3 regions of the Ruegeria sp. C6 genome follow, and region 3 is predicted to be linked to each of the others. Evidence: riboswitches for the same ligand, from Rfam matches in the RefSeq annotation. Region 3 holds a riboswitch; each other region holds the start of a gene.
The links. Region 3 has a riboswitch for cobalamin ahead of ACR0MJ_RS14685 (energy-coupling factor ABC transporter permease). Riboswitches for the same ligand answer to the same signal wherever they lie in the genome.
Positions count from the first base shown of each region.

Region 1: another riboswitch for cobalamin. It lies ahead of ACR0MJ_RS11670 (DUF1636 family protein); the one in region 3 lies ahead of ACR0MJ_RS14685 (energy-coupling factor ABC transporter permease).
Region 2: another riboswitch for cobalamin. It lies ahead of ACR0MJ_RS08765 (DUF1636 family protein); the one in region 3 lies ahead of ACR0MJ_RS14685 (energy-coupling factor ABC transporter permease).

Region 1 is NZ_JBQFRW010000003.1:22,422-28,925, reverse strand. It holds gene cobN (cobaltochelatase subunit CobN) at 1-985, opposite strand, end outside; gene cobW (cobalamin biosynthesis protein CobW) at 991-2,046, opposite strand; gene ACR0MJ_RS11670 (DUF1636 family protein) at 2,043-2,423, opposite strand; cobalamin riboswitch at 2,509-2,715, opposite strand; gene ACR0MJ_RS11665 (NAD(P)-dependent oxidoreductase) at 2,821-3,807, shown strand; gene ACR0MJ_RS11660 (glycosyltransferase family 2 protein) at 3,922-4,929, shown strand; gene ACR0MJ_RS11655 (class I SAM-dependent methyltransferase) at 4,922-5,533, shown strand; gene ACR0MJ_RS11650 (ABC transporter substrate-binding protein) at 5,658-6,504, opposite strand, start outside.
Region 2 is NZ_JBQFRW010000002.1:235,329-241,832, reverse strand. It holds gene ACR0MJ_RS08780 (iron ABC transporter permease) at 1-145, opposite strand, end outside; gene ACR0MJ_RS08775 (ABC transporter substrate-binding protein) at 147-1,094, opposite strand; gene ACR0MJ_RS08770 (ABC transporter ATP-binding protein) at 1,113-1,898, opposite strand; gene ACR0MJ_RS08765 (DUF1636 family protein) at 1,895-2,251, opposite strand; cobalamin riboswitch at 2,354-2,561, opposite strand; gene ACR0MJ_RS08760 (catalase family protein) at 2,820-3,887, shown strand; gene ACR0MJ_RS08755 (peroxidase family protein) at 3,906-5,567, shown strand; gene ACR0MJ_RS08750 (ATP-binding protein) at 5,564-6,504, opposite strand, start outside.
Region 3 is NZ_JBQFRW010000004.1:166,175-172,678, forward strand. It holds gene ACR0MJ_RS14675 (AMP-binding protein) at 1-614, shown strand, start outside; gene ACR0MJ_RS14680 (transglutaminase-like cysteine peptidase) at 1,119-1,742, shown strand; gene ACR0MJ_RS14685 (energy-coupling factor ABC transporter permease) at 1,848-2,531, opposite strand; cobalamin riboswitch at 2,608-2,820, opposite strand; gene ACR0MJ_RS14690 (L,D-transpeptidase) at 3,036-3,698, shown strand; gene ACR0MJ_RS14695 (hypothetical protein) at 3,740-4,012, opposite strand; gene ACR0MJ_RS14700 (heavy metal translocating P-type ATPase) at 4,199-6,504, shown strand, end outside.

The DNA of each region.
Region 1 (6,504 bases), on a different contig from region 3:
TGCCCGCGTTGATCCGCCCGTCCACTTCCGGAAGGACCACATGCATGGCAAGATCAGCTGGTGAAAGGCCACGTTCCGCTTCGGCCCACGCTTTGCGGCGTGACGTGGCCAGCGCGACCTGAAAGACCGGCACCTCTGCCACATCGAGAGGTGAGGTGCCTGATGCGCCCTTGCCTGAGAATGAGGTGGCGTTGACGATCGCCGAAGGCTTCAGCGCCACAATAGTCTCGCGCAGCCAATCGGCGGCATTTGGTGCTTTGAGCGACGGGGCAAACAGGCCGACGGCCTCAAAACCTCGCGCGCGCAAGCTGCGGATCAGCGCTGCGATTGGGGCTGTGTCCGCCGAGGTCAGATAAGCACGATAGAAGGTTACGATGATACGTTTCGCATCACCGGGCAGAGCGTTTTCTGCAGGGATCACGCCGCGATCTGGGCACCAGGCACCGCATTCAGGGATGGTCTTCGCGCCCATGACCGGACCTGCATACAACCCCGCAGCCAGTGCCATCTGCGCCAGAGCGGCCTGCGCTGCGACCTCACCGCCGGTGTCGCACAGATGCGCCAGCCGCCGCAGGGTCGAGACAGGCAGGGTAGAGTAATCATCCAGCCGCGTATCCTCGCGACCGTCTGCGGGCAGCACGGCCAGTGCAATCCCTTTGGCCTGCGCCAGCGCCAGAACCTGCTGCAAGCCGTAGGCCCAATAGGGCACTCCACCGATCAGACGGATCAGGATGCCCTTTGCGCCCTCCAGTGTCTGCTCGACATATGTGTCGACTGAGAGGGGATGCTTCAGCGCCGTCAGATTGGCCAGCCGCATCGTTGGCATGCGTCCTTCAGGCCCACTTCCACGATGCCATCCCGCCGCGAAAGCGCCAAGGTCACTGTCGGAAAAGGACAGCACCACAAGGTCCGCCGGGCTCTGACCCAGATCGGTCGGGGTCTCGGTTTCTTCGAGCCCATGGCTTTCGCGGAAGACGACGTGCATAAGTCTTACTCGGCAGCCTCGGTTACACCCACGAGGATATCGCGGATCTCGGCCTCTTTGATATCGTCATGCTCGGCAATGACCACAAGGCGCGAGCGACGGTCTTCGCCGGGCTCCCACGGGCGGTCATATTGGTGACGCACGCGCGCACCGACGGCCTGAACCAGTAGGCGCATGGGCTTGCCCTGAACGGCGGCATAGCCTTTGACGCGCAGGATATTCAACTCGTTGGCCAATCGTTCAATCTTGGCGACCAGATCAATCGGATCGATTTGCTCGGGCAGTTCAACGATGATGCTTTCGAAATCGTCATGCTCGTGATCGTGATGGCCGTCGTGATGGCTGGGACGCGCGTCCATGTCATCCTCGGCCGCGGCTTCTAGACCCAGCACGACGCGGACGTCCACGGCACCCTCGGCCACTTCGACCACGGGCATGGGGCGGGGCGCTTCGGCGGCGATGATCTCTTTCGCTTTCGCAACGCCTTCCGGGCCAGCCAGATCGGGCTTGGTCAGCAGAATGATGTCGGCGCAGGAAATCTGATCCTCGAACACCTCGGACAAGGGAGTTTCATGATCAATCGAGTCATCTGCCATGCGTTGCGCATCCACCGCCTCGACATTCGGAGCGAACCGACCAGCGGCCACGGCCTCGGCATCGGCCAGAGCAATCACGCCATCGACGGTGATTTTCGAGCGGATATCGGGCCAGTCGAACGCCTTCAGCAGCGGTTTTGGCAGGGCAAGACCGGAGGTTTCGATCAGGATGTGATCGGGGCGCGGCTCTAGTGCCATCAGGGCTTCAATGGTCGGGATGAAATCATCGGCCACGGTGCAGCAGATGCAACCATTGGCCAGTTCCATGATGTTTTCCGCCGGGCAATCAGGAATGGCGCAGGACTTCAGGATATCGCCATCGACGCCGACATCGCCGAATTCGTTGACGACCACCGCCAGACGCTTGCCCTGCGGGTTCTGCATCAGATGGCGCACCAGTGTGGTTTTGCCCGAGCCCAAAAAGCCGGTGATCACAGTGACGGGGAGTTTCTCGAGATTGCTCATTTCAGGGCTCCAATCGGGGGAATGCGGGCCGCACAGTTTTTGCGGAAATGTTCGGGACGTTCGCGCCATTTGACCAAACCGTCCTCGGTGGCGAGGTATTTGGCTGCGCCTTCGACGATGGTTTCGACATGGTCGATCTCGTTCAGATGCTCATACACGAAAGTCCAGCGATCCGGTCCTCCGCGTAGCACGATCGAGCAGCCTTCATCGCAATTCGACAGGCATTCCACAGCTTTCAAGGTAATGCCTTCGGGCAGGCCCGCCTGTTCAAGCGCCTTGTGCAGCAACGTGCCGGGGCGCTGGGCGTCATCCTCGACAGGCAGCCCGCGACGGCAGGTAGTGCAAACCAGCAGTTCGACCGGTGCGGTCTCGGTCATGTCTCTCATCCCCCCAAATCCTCTTCGTGGGGGACGGGGTTTCATGCGGGCCGATCACAGCCCCACACCGGAACACCCCGTCCGGTTTCATCTTCGGGCGTTGGCAGGTCTCCCGGCTTGCGGATGTCAGAGGAGGCCTCTGTCGGATGTCCCGCCTTCCCGGCCATACTGCCAGTGGCTTTGGGCACCCTCTCCGGTCACGGTCGCGGGGGCGGCTGCGTTTGACGGCAAAAACCGCTGACGCATTCCCTTTTCATCTGCTCTCGCAGACACCAACGAAAGGGACATGCGGCAGGGCAGGGTTGCTTGTCAAGCGAGTCGCGCCGATCCGTGAAAAAGCGGATAAAAAGCGACCTGTCGGGGTCGCTGGGCGGCATGATACTTCTGCAACGACGTGCTGGCATGGCAGCAAGATGCGAACAGGAGGATACCGCGCATGAAGGTAGGGTTTATCGGGCTGGGGAATGTAGGGGGCAAGCTATCTGGATCGCTGCTACGAAACGGTATCGATCTGACGGTTCATGACCTGAACCCGGATCTGGTGACCGAATTCGTCGCCAAAGGTGCCAAAGCCGCCGAAAGTCCGGCGCAGCTGATGCGTGATTGCGATGCGGTGATAACCTGTTTGCCTTCTCCTGCGGCCTCGGATGCGGTGATGCAGGAAATGTTGCCAGAGGTCGGCCCTGGCAAAATCTGGATGGAAATGTCGACCACCGACGAAGCCGAAGTCAAACGCCTTGGCGCAATGGTCATCGAACGAGGCGGCGCAGCGGTGGATTGCCCGGTTTCGGGCGGATGTCACCGGGCAGCGACGGGTAATATCTCGATCTTCGCAGGCTGTGATCGTGAGACTTTTGAACGTATCCTGCCATTCCTGACCACCATGGGGCGGCGCATTTTGCACACGGGCGATCTGGGCTCGGCCTCTGTTCTGAAGGTGTTGACCAATTATCTGGCTACCGCCAACCTGATCACCTGCGCCGAGGCATTGGTGACAGCCAAGGCCGCCGGCATGGACCTTGGAACCACCTATGAGGCGATCAAGATATCGTCAGGCACATCCTTCGTGCACGAGACCGAAAGTCAGGTCATCCTGAACGGCTCGCGCGATATTTCCTTCACCATGGACCTGGTGAAAAAAGATATCGGTCTGTTTCAGGAGGTCGCCGACCGTGCCGGAGTTCCCCTTGAGATAAACCCATTGATGATCAAGATTTTCGAAGATGGCATCGCGCGATATGGTGAGCGTGAACTGTCCCCGAACATCATCAGGCGGCTAGAGGACGCGACCGGACTGGAGATCCAGGCGCCAGGGTTCCCAACCGAGATGCTGGACGACGAGCCAGAAGAACCGGGTTACGAGGTGATCCCGCAGAATCGGTAGATCAAATAATCGGCAAGCGTTGCGGCTGTCTGGCGACCTGGTTGGACAAAATTCTGGGGCTATTCTAAATAGGTCAACAGTAGTCCAACACCGGCACAGGCAAGAGAACAACTTATGACGAATGAGACCTTTCTCATCGTAACAACGATGAAAAACGAAGGGCCTTTCATGATCGATTGGGTGGCCTACAACCACGCAATCGGTTTTGATGACATTCTGATTTATACCAATGATTGCGCTGATGGTACCGATGCCATGGGTGACCGGTTGCAAGTGCTTGGCTGGGCTCACCACGAACGAAACAGACTGGGTCCGCGCGCCGCGCCGCAGGTTCGTGCATTTTCGCTTGCGCGGAATCACCCAAGCTATCTGTCATCGGATTGGATTCTCAGTTTGGATGTGGACGAGTATATCAATATCCGTTTGCCCAATAGTGATATAAGAAGCCTCGTTGAGGCCAGTGGCGTGGCGGACGCGATCTCGATCTGCTGGCGCATGTTCGGAAACGCGGGTCAGAACGATTTCGTTGATCGACCTGTACCTGAGACTTTCTTTCTGGCCGCCACCGAAGACGGCTATCCGCATCACCGGACCAAAGGGTTCAAAACGCTGTTCCGCAACAACGGAAAATTCAGCCGTTTTCGCGCCCATCGTCCCAGGATCAATCCAGAAGATGCACCGAACCCTGACGCGCCATACGAAGGCGTGTTGTGGCGGGATTCGGGCGGGAACCTGTACCCAGCAGACCAAGTGAAATGGAAAGCATGGCGTGGTTTCAGCCATGAATTCGCGCGCATTCATCATTATGCTGTGCGCAGCACTGATAGCTTTTTGGTCAAGCGCGACCGTGGGCGCACCAATCATGTGGGGCAGGATCAAGGGCTCAAGTACTGGCTCATGATGAACCACAATGATGTTGAGGATCGCTCAATTCTGGAACACATGCCGGCTATGCACGACATCAAATCTGAGATGATGGCAGATCCGCAATTGGCAGACCTCCATCACCAAGCATGTGAGTGGCACAGATCGAAAGCCGAAGAATTGAGAGCCAGACCGGACTGGGTTGATCTGGTTGAAGCGTTGCAAAATTCCTCTACCGGAGAAGACGTCTATGGGTGAAGCTGTATCTGCTGAGGATCGCCGCAAGAAGCAAGCTGAGCAGCGCGAGCGGAAGGATTCCCTGCGGCGCGAAATGCTCAAGACCATGCCGCATGGACGGCTGAGCGTTGAAATTGGCGTTTGGAAGGGCGAGTTTTCGCGGATTCTGCTGGAAGAGCTGCAGCCCTCGAAATTGTGCCTCATCGATCCCTGGCAAGTACAGCAAGACCCGGATGGCGGTGCTTCGCTTGCCGGAGCGCGCACGCAAAAGGATATGGATCGAATTTACGAGGCAGTGACGGGCAAATACAGCACCGAGATTGCCAAGGGGCAAATTTCGATCATTCGCGACTATTCGCGACCAGCGCTGAGTCTGTTTGAAGATCAAAGCATCGGGTTTGCCTATTTGGACGGCGACCATTCCTACGAGGGCGTAAAAACGGATCTGGATGCTTTGCTGCCCAAGATGATCGAAGGCGGCGTAATCATGCTTGACGATTATCACAGGCGAGGGTGGTGGAAAGATGACGTGATGCGTGCGTTCCACGAATTCCTCGGGGCACATTCTGCGGGGCTGCGGCTCAAGGCCATCATGGGGGCGCAGGTGGCCGTCGAGAAACTTTGAGCCGAGATCATTTTTCTGATTATAGATTCGTGCGACGTAATCTGGGCTGGCTGATGTCTTCCAGCGTCAACAGTGTTAAGCAACAAGTTCAGCGATGACGGATAGGGTTGTTGTCTAAGTCCGATCATTTTTGAATAGCGGCACTTTCCCAGGCAGACAGGAACTTTCTGCGCTTCAGCGTATCGAGGAACGTCAACAGCGCAGGGTCCAGCGCAATCGCTGCGCTTTCGGTCGTGGAGTCCTGCGTGTCCAGAAGTGGCAGTGCTGCCATTGATTCCGGATTCAGCGTGGTCAGGTGCCGGACAAAGGTTTCCGCTTCCTCCGGCAAGCGGCTTTTGCCAGTTACCATGGCGGTTCGCATCATCGTCGTCTGAAAATCCGAAGGCAGAATGATCTGAAGGGCATCCTTTCCTTCTGTTCGTACCGCCGCATAACTGCCAAGCACGTTGTAGGCCACCGCGATCGTACCATCCGCCAGGTCGTTAATCATGTCGCCCGAACAACAATACAGCCGCACGTCCAGGCCGCCCAAAACCTCCATCAAGCGCCAATAGGTTTCCGAGGCGCGGGCGTCCTGCGTCGCGAACAAATAGCCCAATCCCGACTGGCGCACGTCATAAGTGCCGACTTTGCCCCGAAAATCATCCGGGCGGGCGCGCAGCGCTTCGATCAGTTCCTGCCGCGTTTGCGGCATTGGTTGTCCTTCGAACGCGGTGCGGTTGACAACGATGGTTGCGGGTTCCGAAGTGAAGGCGAACAGGCTTTGATGCCATTGCGCCCAAGGGGGGTGTGGAAGATCGTTAAGCGCCAGCGCATATCCGTCATTCGCGAGCTTCAGTTGCAGGTCCATCGCGCTGGAAACGACAACGTCGAACGCTTCTGGCGTGGCTCGGACGCGTCGGTCGATATCGGCCGTGCCGGTCACCAGATATTCGACCGATATCGCTGGATTCTGGGCGACGAAATCCTCG
Region 2 (6,504 bases), on a different contig from region 3:
CTCCGTCCTGCAACCCGGTACCGCGCAAGATTGCGGTGAAGGTCTCGGACAAAGGTATCGAGGTTGTGCCGTAGATTGTGGAAATCAGCAAAAGGGCGGCCAGAACGACCGCCCCCAGCAACAACGTCAGGCCCAATCGGCCCATATCAGCTCTGACCCGGATGCATCGCGCGCGCCATCTTCGAGATCGCTTCGATATTTGCCGGTCCGGGCGTCAGCTCTTCGTAGCGCAATCCGATCCAGCGTTCGTTCTTGACGGCATCAGTCTGCGACATGACGGGATGTTCCTGCAGGAACTTGAAGGTGTCCTCGGCACCATTGCCGGTCTGATAATCCAACAAAACCAGGAATTCCGGGTTCGATGCGGCAACGGCCTCCCACGAAGTGCGGCCCCAGCTCGTGTCCATGTCATGAGTGACGTTTTCACCACCGGCGGCAGTGATCATCGCATCGGGAATCGCGAATTTACCGGCGGTAAACGGAGCATCTGCAGGACCATCCAGAAGAAAGACGCGGGGCTTGGGCAGTTCAGCAGTCTTGGCTTCGATCGCTGCCAGCTGCTCTTTCCAGCCCGAGACCAGAGCTTCGGCCTTGTCTTCGACTTGCATCACCTTGCCCAAGCGCAACACATCGCCAAACAGAAGATCCATGCTGGCTTCGGGGCGATCCTTGTCCAGATGGACACAGCTTTCGGTTAGAACCAAGGTCTTGATTCCGAACGGTTCCAATGTATCTGGGGTCACATCACCACCCGGCTTCATGCCATAGTACCAACCGGCAAAGAACAGGTCGGGTTCAACCGCCACCAGGTTTTCGACGGTCGGATATTTCGGCGCAAGCTCGGGGATGTCGCCGCGCAGGGCATCAAAATCAGGGCTGGTCTTGTACCAGCCGGTGATGCCGGTCAGGCCGACGATCTTGTCCTGCAGACCCAATGCAAAGGCCATATCGGTCATGTTCATGTCATGCACAACCAGGCGCTTGGGCGCGGTATCAAAAACCAGCGGTTCGCCGCAGTTGTCTACGGTGACTTCTTGCGCAGCAGCACCGCTTGCCATGGCGGTGGCCAACGCCACGGGCCAGATGTATTTCATCTCAGTGTGTTCCTTCGACTAAGTTGAGACTGTGGTTCTTCGAATATCAAGCGCCGGGATCACGCGGCCTTCGTGGAGAAAGCAGAGGAAATCAACGCCAAAAGTTTCGCGGACTCTTTCGGGTGTCAGCACCTTGTCCACCGACCCAAACTCGATCATGAGGGTCGATTTCATCAGCGCCACGTGTGTGGCGAATTCGGGGATCATGACCAGATCGTGTACGATCATGACCACGGTGATCCCAAGCTCGGCGACCAAAGACAGCATCCGCCCTTTTGCATCAGGATCCAGATGGTTGGTCGGTTCGTCCAGAAACAGCAACGAAGGGTTCTGCGCCAAAGCACGTGCGATATGGGCACGCTGACGTTCGCCTCCAGACAGTTGGGCCATGCGCTTGTCCGCGAGATTGGCGAGACCGGTCAGGTCTAAAATCCGGTCCAGCTCTTGCGCGTGGCCTTCGGTAGAGCGGTCCGCACGGATGGGTATTTGCCCCAGCGCAACATAATCGCGTAACGCCAAGCGTCCATCGGGCAGTTCCTGCTGACCTACCACTGCGATCATGCGCGCACGCTCTTTGGCGGAGAGCTGTTTCAGACTGCGTCCTTTGATCCGAACATCGCCAAGTGCCAGCGGCTCAGCGCCGCACAACAGATTGAGAAGCGTCGTTTTCCCCGCCCCGTTCGGGCCGGCGATGGCTAGAATGGAACCCTCGTCCAACTCGAACGAGACGCCCTGCAACAGGACATCTCCGTTAAGGGCATAATACTCAAGGTTTTCGGCAATCAGAAAGGGTCGCAACGTCATTGCGATGCCCCCTGTTCGATCCGCGGCATGCGCGAGAGGGTTTTATTGAACAACGCCTGCGGGCGATCAGTGGCATTTGTCCAGCCATCCGGGCTTTCACGATACTGCGCTGCAAACTCAGCCAGCGCCTGCACCTCATCCGCGGTCTGAATGCCACCAAAAAGGTATTGCGCCTTTCCTACGGCCTGGAACCCAACCGTTCTGGGACTATCGCAGCCTGCCATGCAAGACGACGCGCGGATCGCAAAACTGCGATGTAATTTCCCGGTCAACGCATCGCAAATTTCATCAAGGGGCAGCCCTTCAGTGCAGCTTTCGCAGACTAGAATGAAATGATCAGGCGTATCTGGCATGGTCCACTCCACTTGTTTCCAAGCGCATGCGGAAGCTGCCGACAATGTAAACACGCGATTGACGCGCCATCAAAGCCTCCTTCCAGGACGCCCCGCCCCGGGTTGGTTAAACATCTGATGGCAGGTCTCCTGACTTGCGGGTCCGCGCTCGGCCAACCTTCCCGACCCTGTGGACCAGTGGCTGTTTGGCCTTGCTCACCGCTTACAGTTGCGGGGGCAGTTACGGAATTGGCACCTTTTGGCAAACCTCACCGTATTCCCTTTTCATCCCGCGGCAACACCACCGGGAACCATCAATCGATTGAGTGCCCGAGAACACCGGACACGTCAATGATAAAGTCGAAGGCACCCAACTCTGGTCGAGGATCGAGCGCGGGCAACCACGTGTCCGTAGCACCAACCGAATGGGTTGGGCTGCGCGCCGAATTTGTCTGGCCACGGCTGTCCATAGTTGGTGTGTTTGGAAATTAGACAATCTGAGGTAAGCTGAACAAATTTAGAGGTTTAGCTTTGTCAGCGCCTTACCCCTGTTTGATCATTGCCTGGGTTTATCCAAGGAGACGGTTCTTTGACGCATGTTTCGCAAAACGCATTGCCGCCGGATATTGTTGATGATGTCATTGACCACAATCTCGAGGCCGTTGCACGGTGGAAAGGCCATCGCTTAAGGGCTCAGCATGGGCGCAGTCACGGGTGCGTGGCTGCAACATTCACTGTCAGAAACGATCTACCAGAACAGTTCCGTCACGGCCTGTTTGAACAGCCCGCTGCCTATTCAGCCGCACTTCGCTTTTCCAACGGCGCGCATCTGGATGACCGGAAATCGGATGCCCACGGGATGGCGATCAAGCTTTTTGACGTGCCAGGCCCCAAGCTGATCGACGCCGAGGCACTTGCGCATCTGGGGACCACACAACTCAGCGACGAGTTCGATTTCGTATTGGTCGATCAGGATGTGTTTCCCAGCTACGTCCCCGATGAATATGAGCGATTGGGCAGGCTTGTCGCCACATTACAAGCGGTCCAGCACGCGATCAAAGGGCGACGAAAATGGAGCCTTAGGTTGATCACCAAAGGGCTGCGCGCAGGATTTCGCGCCTTCCTCACTCGTGAAGGCAAGCGTCAGTTTCGCGTCGCGAGTGGTTTTGCCTCGAACTATATGCACTCGCCTTTTGAGGTCCATTTCTGGTCGACAACACCGTATCGGCTGGGCCCCGATCTAACGGTCAGATACTTGGCCCGCAGCGCGAAACCAAAAATTCCGGCACATCCGGTAGACGACCCAGATGGGATCGGGCAGTGTTTGCGGCAAGATGTGGCCGATGGAGATAATCACTTCGAGCTGTGTGTGATTGAGCCCCCGCGCCCGGCCGACGAATTCGATGTGCTCGACAATCGCATCGGGTGGGCATGCGACCCGCAACCAGATGCACCTCTTGATCCGTACCATCATACCGTCACGCCCGTGGCGGATATCACGATTCCCAAAGGTGCAGAATTTGATCCGCAGAATGGAGACGCGATGAGCTTCTCGCCCTGGCGTGTCACGGCAGATCACGAACCTTTAGGACCGATTAATGCGATCCGGCTCAGAACCTATCTGAGCTTGGCCCGCGCCCGGTTCCCGAATCGATGACCAAACGGAGATGTATTGATGCTGGACGTTGATGATCTGATCAAACTCGGATTCGAGATCTCCCCACCCGTTACGAGCTATTTGGCCGCGATCAGGCTTGCAAACGCCGCGAAGATCCACCGACCGCGGCCCTATACGATGGGCGCAGACTACACGACATGGCCCGGCGTGTTTTCCCATCGCTGGATCGGTCGGCATACAACGCCAGAAGACCTCTCACCCGTCCTGCCGTCGGAAAGCGAAGTTGTTGATCTCTTTCGCCGACGGACACAAATGGATGGCAGCCCGCTTACCTTGATGTGCCCGCAAGGATCGACACTTTTGTTTATCTCGGCCGCACAATGGTTTACTGACAGTTTCCTGCGCACCTTTGGGGCGAAGGGACCGGTTGATCAGACGGATTCGAACCACGAGGTCGATCTGTGCCAAATCTACGGGCTGAACGATTTTCAGACCGACATGCTGCGCGAACGCGATCCCGATACCTATGAATTAACCCACCGGTTGGCCTTTCGTCTGGATACACAAGGCGAGATGTGGGCCCCGAAGCTGTTTCAAAAGAACCAATCCGGTGGTGTTAAGCTTGCGCCCCCCTTTGATGGCAGTCTTGCCACTGGCGAGAATTGCGGAAAGCCCCTTCACGATCCATGCAAGCTGTGGAATGCGGTGAAACGGGCGCATCCGGGTCTCAGCGATCACGCGATTGACCAGATACTGCTCGATTTTCATGCAACCGGGCTCGATAATGGCAATGGTACCATAGGCTATATCGCGATCAATACACTGATGTTGCGTGCCCATAACACCTTTGCCGATCTGTTGTGGCGCCAAAAGCGCGGCATATCAGGCTGGGATAAAGAGCGTGTGTTCCAGACTACACGCTGCACCTTGATCGCATTGCTGATCAAGCTTGTGCTTGAGGACTACATCGCCCACATCGCCAATATGCCTTTCAAACTACCCGTTGGCGTCAATCGCTGGCAACCGTGGCATCATTCCAACCAGATCGCGATTGAGTTCAATTTGCTCTACCGCTGGCATTCGATGATTCCCGAGCGATTCATAATCGACGGCGCACAAGTTGGCCCGGAGGGGTTCAGATTCAATCCACGACTGGTCGAACAAACAGGCTTGGCGGAAATGATCCGATCATTGTCGCGCCAACCTGCGGCCCGCATGTCGCTGCGCAACACGCCCGATTTCCTGTTCCAAAGGCCTGCGCCCGGTGCTCCTGCCCCTGTCGAAGCTACAATTGCCCTGACGCGTAAGGCGCGTCTTCCGTCGCTGAACACTTATCGTCATCATTTCTGCCGCAAACCGCATTCAAGCTTTACTGAGATGATTGGTGATCAGCCGTTTGCGGAAGAATTGATTGCCGACCTGAGCCGGCTCTATTGCGACGTCAATAGGGTCGAGTTGTTCCCTGGTCTCTTTGCGGAACAGCACAAGGGCGATGTGATCATGGGCGATCTGATGACATCGATGGTGGCGTATGACGCGATCACGCAGCTTATGAACAACCCGATGGTATCCAAAAATTTGTACTCGGCTGAGACTTTTTCAGAGAAAGGTTTTCAGTTGCTGAAGAAAACTTCGTCATTCTCGCAGTTGGCGCGTTTTGTTGGCTTGGACCTGCAACCCGAAGACTGCACTTTAGGTCGACGTCCCGGCGGGACTTAAGACGCGACCGCGCGCTCTTCCAGCTCAGTAATCCGCGCGGCAACTTCCGTATCGGCTGGCCGGATGCAGGCAAGATCACTCAGCGCGCGCAATTCATACAGCGCCGCGCCCTGATCATTCGCCACGGCTATAGCTTCACGCAAAGCCGCCTCAGCCGCGTCGAACGGAGCACCTTGTTCCAGTAGAAGGGCTGCCTTGATCCGGTGGATTTCAGCCTCATAGTTCCGCTCGTCAGTGTTTTCTGCACATGTCAGACCAGCCTCCACCGCATCCAACCCTTTCTGAATCTCACCCAGAGCAAGATAGCCCCGTGCGAGCTCGGCGTTGACGAGCACGCCAGCCGCCTCGGCACCCGTTGCGTGCATCCTTCCCCAAGCGGCCTGCAGCATGGCCACGCCCTCTGTGGCCTCGCCGGTTCTGATGGCAGCCCCGGCAAGATGGGCCGTCGCAACAGCTTGGTAATAAGGGCCGCCCTTGTCCTGAACAGCCGCGCTCAGCGCCTTGGCCATACGCGCATAATCCGGGTGGTCCATCTGCATGTGGATTTCGGTCAACCAGTGCATTGCATTTGCAATGATCAAGGGCTGGCCCGACGCCATCGCGGCGTCAACTGCCCGCTTGGCTTTGGCGAGTGCCACTTCAGTTTTGCCCTGAAAGCTGTCGACCAGCGCGCTCATACTCTCGATTTGTATCACGGCTGCAATATCGGGGCTGTTTCCAGCTTCGGCGCGATGCGCATCCGCATGAGACGCCGCTTGTTCCAGAGCTGCTGCCGCATCCTGAAACCGACCGCGCGGGGACAGCGCGGCCCCACAGATGTAGTTTCCGACCATTCGGGTGTGGTGATCGTCATACGCATCGATGATCGCTTGCCCCCATTGCTCGGCGTTCTGGTAATCACCTTTGACCATTGCAGCGGTAAACAGACCCCTGCCCG
Region 3 (6,504 bases):
AGGCGTTGAGAACCCGGCACAGCCTGTCGGTTGTGTGCGTTTATGGGTCGACCGAGGCTGAACCGATTGCCCATCTTGACGCCGCGGATATCACGGTGAAGGATCACCACGACATGGCTGTTGGAAGGGGTCTACTTGTGGGATACCCGGTGCCCGAAATCACGCTCCGCATCCGCGACAATGAAATTCAGGTCGCCGGCGCACATGTGAATGACGGGTATTTGGACCCGACCCACTCGAAGAACAATAAAATCGAAGAAGGTGGTGTCATTTGGCACCGGACCGGTGACGCTGGCGCGCTGGATGATGACGGGCGTTTATGGTTATGGGGGCGCGTCGGGTCCGAAATTGAAGTCTTTTCAGGTACGCTCTTCCCCTTTGCTATCGAAGTCGCGGCACAGAGATGGCCAGGTGTAGATCGATGCGCGCTCGTCAATACCAAAGCAGGCCCCACACTTTGCGTCCAAGGTTCCGCGGATCACATCGACGATTGGACTAAATCTGCGCTTGGTTTTGGCGTTCCAAATGTGATTTCGATTAAGAACATCCCTATGGACAAGCGTCATGCCTCCAAAGTCGATCGTACGAAACTTGCACGCATCATAGAAACCTGACGCAATATGTCTCGTAGGCCACTGAACCTGCCCAACTCATCGCTCCCGTCGCTATGCACGTTAACAGAGGACTGAGTGTAGCGACGAAGTCATTGTTTTAGAATTTCCAATCAAAACCTGCACACCTTGTTCAGGGGAAATCTGCAATTGCCAGTTACATCTGGCCGCATGAAACATATAATCGCAGATACACTGTTAGGGTGCGCCCCGGCGAACGGTTGATACCCATTTCATTGCACAAAGATGTTCAGCTTGACGCGTCATCCAAATCCGTCCCAAACCTCAAGCGTTTATAACCCAGATCTACTAGCGGGTTTTCTTCTATGCCGCTGCAAGAATCTCAATTAAGCTCACCCACACAATCACGACTAAAAACTGCGCGCTCGCGAACTTTGCTGCTCTGCATTTTAAATTGAATAAGCTGTTGTAATGCGTCGATGAACATAAAAGATTGAAATAGAGTTCTCTTGGTTCGGTAGCTTCAGATACCCAGGAGAAACGAGCATGGGGAAAGCAGATATGACAAAACCTACTTCCGCTCAGAAAAAACTCTCGGAACGGTTACCAGTTTATCTATCGTTGGCCTGTATCATATGCAGCTACCTTGTCTCCGCCGCTTCATTGCAAGCTTCTGAGCTTCCCTGGATCAAACTAGATAGAGAGGTTCAGGCGCCATCGGGCGCCAAATCACTCTGCAAAGATTATTCGTGGGCGTGCGCGAATACTCGTACCTCTGGTCTGCCAGAAGCGCAGGAGAAACAGATCGTTAAAGCGATTAACTTGCGCGTCAATCGGAGGATCCGCGCCGTTTCGGATCAAAACCAATACGGGACAAAGGAATACTGGACACTACCAATGCAGGGGTCGGGGGATTGCGAAGATTTCGCTTTGCAAAAGAAGTTTGAACTAATGCAGAACGGCTTGGATCCTACGAAGCTACTTATTGCAACTGTCTTAGACACCAATCGCAGTGGCCATGCAGTTTTAGTTTATCGCTCGAGTGAAGGCGATTTGATTCTGGACAATGTCACCAACAGGATCAAATCGTGGAAGGAAACGAGGTATCTTTTCCTACGAATACAGGACCCAAATCACCCTGATCGTTGGGTACAGGTTTCTAGCGGCTAAAAACAATGTGGCGCGCCTTCGAGACGCGCCACAATAAAATTTTGGTCCTGCGGCTACTGGTTGTTTCGCGGCAACCCAAGTTTGGGACACCGCTTCAAACTTTGGTCAAGCTTTCGCAGCGTTGTACAAACGCGGAGTCACCAGACCTGTACTATTCAAACCGCGCATCGCCTTGGCTGCCGCAAGCACTGCCAGATCAGCAATCGGCTCAATGACGATTACCAGCATATAAGCACCGCCAAAGGATAGAACCGACGCCATGGTTTCTGCGCCGAAACCCTGGCCGTAGAAGGCCCAGAACCCAACCCATGCGACTACTCCTCCCTGATACGTCGCACTCAGCGCAAGAGCTTGGCCATATTTGAGATCAACATATGCTGTGCCGGGTGCGATGATGCGGCTGGCCAGTGCTTGTAGCGCAAATAGCGGCACCAGCAGAGTGGTCAGGTTGATGAAGTACTGCGGAAGATCGAACGGGGCAAAAAACACACCCTGAATCAGGAGACCAGCTGCCAATCCAAAAGCCGCGGGTGCAGCACCGAGAAGCAGAAACAACGTCGACCCCAGGATGAAGTGGACTTCAGAGACACCAACCGGGAAATGCGGCAGGACTTCGAAGAAAAGGAAAACCCCAACGGTGGCGAGCACCGAGCGCATAACGAAAGATGCAGGTCCATTCGCACGCAATGTGGAAAACGTTTCTTTCGCTGCGTAAGTAGCCGCACCTGCGGCGGTAACATAGGAAAGCGCGATTTTGGCACCATTCACGATGCCCGGTTCGATATGCATGTTCTTTCTCCCTACCGCCTCACCCGGCGGCTTGTCAGGTTGAATCGACCGTAAGGCCGACAGGTTCAGTCTGGGCATAGCCCGGCGCTTTACGGCAGGTCTCCTGACTCGCGGGTGCTCGCTCCGCCAACCTTCCCGGTTCCATTACGAACCAGTGGTGTCTTGGCATCGCTCTCCGCTCACAGTTGCGGGGGCAGTTACGGAATTGGCGCCATTGAAAACACCGAACCGTATTCCCTTTTAATCCTTTTGGCTTCCGCCATCAGGAACCGAAAACAAATCACCGCTACAATGGCGGCTTCGCCTGTGTCAATTGTCTTTGCGACCTATTCCAATGTAAACTCGACCGAAGCAGGATTCACGCAACTGGTCACGTGATCAACTGGGTAATCCAAGCGTTACCTGAAACCTCTTGAAGCTCTAGCTGCTAGAGGCTTTAAGATTCGAATTAATTCGCGATAGTGCGATCCAAATACGTTAAACTTGTGAACCAGGACGAGACCTATGCTTACAAGGCGCCATTTCATTCAATCCACCACAGCGCTGTTCTCGGCGTCTGCGGCCAGTCCATTGATCGCCAAAACTTGGCCAACCGCATCGCAGAAGACCTATTGGGACAGTCAGGTCACGCCAATTGGTTACGATCCAATGACCTCAAATCCGTGGGGTGTTCATGACCGTTTTTTACCAAGACGCGTCGCGGCAAATGATGGTTTGGTTCCAGGTGACATCCATGTGGATGCCGTCGCGCGCTATCTCTACCATATCGAAGAAGGCGGGACCGCAATGCGCTATGGCGTAGCGATCGCGCGCGGGAACCTTTACGAGCCCGGCACCTATGTTATCCGCCGAAAGGTCGAATGGCCACACTGGACACCAACCGCTTCAATGATCGAGCGCAACCCCGAATACGCGGAATTCCGGAATGGCATGGAGCCCGGGCCGAATAATGCTCTCGGCTCTCGTGCCCTTTATCTATACGTTGGAGACCGAGACACATATCTCAGAATTCACGGCACGCCTGAGCCAAGAAGCATCGGCGGTCGCGCAAGTTCCGGATGTGTGAGAATGATCATGGCCCATATCAATGACCTCTACCCAAACGTGAAAACCGGCTCGACCGCTTTCCTATACTCTGCCGAAGATAGCGTCACAGCCCGCTCATGAATATTGGGCAGCGTACATGGACGTCGCTGCCCTCATTTCGATCAGGCGTCGCGCGCAATGCAGATCGGAGCGCCATTCGTCGCGCGCAATGGTACCAATGTCGTCTCGACGGGTCCGCTGTGCTCATACCAAAAGCAATTGTCTTCGGGCAGGAGGCGCGCTGTGGTCAAATCCTGCGCCGGCCCTGCCAGCGCTACGACCGAATCTGGCACGTTGCCTGGTTCAAGTGCTTTGCTTTTGGCCCCGGTGAACTGGGCTGAGCAACCAGCCGTAATCGAGACTAACGTGATGGTAATTGCGATCCGTTTCTGCATTGATCTGTTCCAAATTTTTTGCGTCACCTGCAATTAGATTGCATCCACACGGCCGGCCCGCAAGACGAAATGAACTAACAATATCGCAGGCAAAGAACCCGGATGAAAAAAATACAAAAGGTATTGAAGCTCTAGTTACTGTAGGAACTATTTACAAAGGACCATAGAGATTCTTGAGGTCCAATCATGTCATCCGATACCCATAGCCACGACCATGGCCACGAAAACAAACATGGTCACCACGCATGCGGTAGCGGCGGGTGTGGCGACATCGCCCCCGCCGGTCCAATTCCTGAAGGTGGTAGAAGCTTTCAGGTCTCTGGCCTTGATTGCGCCGAAGAGGTGGCGATCCTGAACCGTGTCGTCGGCCCGAAAGCAGGTGGCGAAGAGCATCTTGCATTTGATGTGATCAACGGTCGGATGACACTTCTTGAAAGTGCTGCCAAGTTATCTGACGAAGATGTCATGCTGCTGGTTGCCAGTACTGGTATGACCGCCAAACCATGGGATGACGGAAATGCCGCCCAGGACCAGGCGGCGCATATTGCACGTCAGCGGCGGTTCACCACTCTAAGCGGAGGGTTTTGGGCAGCGGGTTTTGTCTGGCACATTTTTGAAACCGGCATGGGCGGTGCGCTCGGGCTGTTTTCGGGACATGGTGAGGTTCCGATGCCTTTGCCCGAGGCAGTTTTATTCGCGGTTGCGATACTGTTTGGCGTCTGGCTGGTGGCCCCCAAGGCCTGGTCTTCGGCGCGTCGCCTTTCGCCGGATATGAACCTTCTGATGGTTGTTGCCGTCGCTGGTGCCATCGGACTGGGTGAGTTTTTTGAAGCGGCAACTGTAGCATTTTTCTTTTCGCTTTCTCTTTATCTGGAAAGCTGGAGTGTCGGACGTGCTCGGAACGCGGTGTCCGCGCTGCTTGATCTGGCCCCCCCGACGGTTCGGCTGGTTCGTGCTGACGGTTCTGAGGCAACGGTCCCGGCGGCGGATGTCTTTGTCGGTGACAGCTTCATCGTTCGGGGTGGGGATCGCATTCCACTTGACGGGGAAGTCATCGAAGGGGCCGGTGCCGTTGACCAGGCTCCAATCACGGGTGAAAGCGCGCTGATTCCCAAAGAGCTGGGTGATGAGGTCTATGCCGGCACAATTAATGGTGAGGGCACCCTCAAAATACGTGCGACGAAAACAGCGTCAGACACCGTGCTTGCCAAGATCATCCGGATGGTCGGTGATGCTCATGCTCGCCGCGCGCCGGTTGAGCAGTGGGTTACAAAATTTGCGCGGATTTATACGCCCATCGTTATGGTCGTCGCAGTGGCCATCGCCCTGATCCCACCGCTTGTATTTGGCGCATCGTGGGGCTTCTGGTTTTACAATGCACTTGTTCTGCTGGTTATCGCCTGCCCCTGTGCGCTCGTAATTTCCACACCGGTTTCAATCGTTGCGGCTTTGACCGCTTCGGCCCGGGCTGGGGTTCTGATTAAGGGCGGCGCATATATCGAGGCCCCCGGGCGTACCACCGCACTGGCCATGGACAAGACAGGCACGATCACCATGGGTGAGCCTGAAGTGGCCAATGTCTATCCGCTGGGCGCCGCATCCGAGCAAGAGCTGTTGGCGAGCGCTGCCAGCCTCGAGGTTCGGTCTTCACACCCGCTGGCCCGCGCCATTTTGACCCGGGCAGAACAGACCGACATTTCGATATCGGCGGCTGAAGACATCCGAACCGTTCCCGGTCGTGGTCTGGAAGGCCGTACCGAGCGTGGAGATATCTGGCTTGGCTCTGACCGCTTCGCTATAGAGAAAGGCTTTGACGCGTCCATCCCTGCCGAGTTGCGCAACCAAATCGAGAGCGCGGGAAGCACACTTGTTGTTGTCGGGGATGAGAACGGGTTAACCGGTTTGCTTGAGCTGCGGGACCGCATTCGACCCGAAGCCCGAAGCATCGTAGCCCGGCTTCATGCGCAGGGCGTGAAGTCAATCATCATGCTGACTGGTGACAACGAACAAACAGCGAGAGCGGTAGCAGCCGAAGTCGGCATCGACGAAGTCCGGGCCCAACTTCTGCCGGAGGACAAAGTCGCTGCGATTGAGGAACTGGCAGAACAGCACGAGATGGTTGCAATGATCGGCGATGGCGTCAACGACGCACCTGCGATGGCTCGGGCACATTATGCAGTTGCGATGGGTGCAGTTGGGTCTGATGCGGCAATTGAGACCGCAGACATTGCTCTGATGACTGATGACATCGGCAAATTACCCTGGCTGATCGATCATTCACGTCGAACCATGTCGATCATCCGTCAGAACATTGGCTTCTCACTTGCGACCAAAGCACTGTTTGTGACCCTTACCGGTTTTGGATTGGCCTCCATGTGGGGTGCAATCGCCGCAGATGTCGGAGTGTCCTTGCTGGTCGTGGCTAACGCCTTGCGGCTTCTGAAAGCCTCGGAGGGTAACATACACTCAACAGGAACAGAAACCGTTGGAAC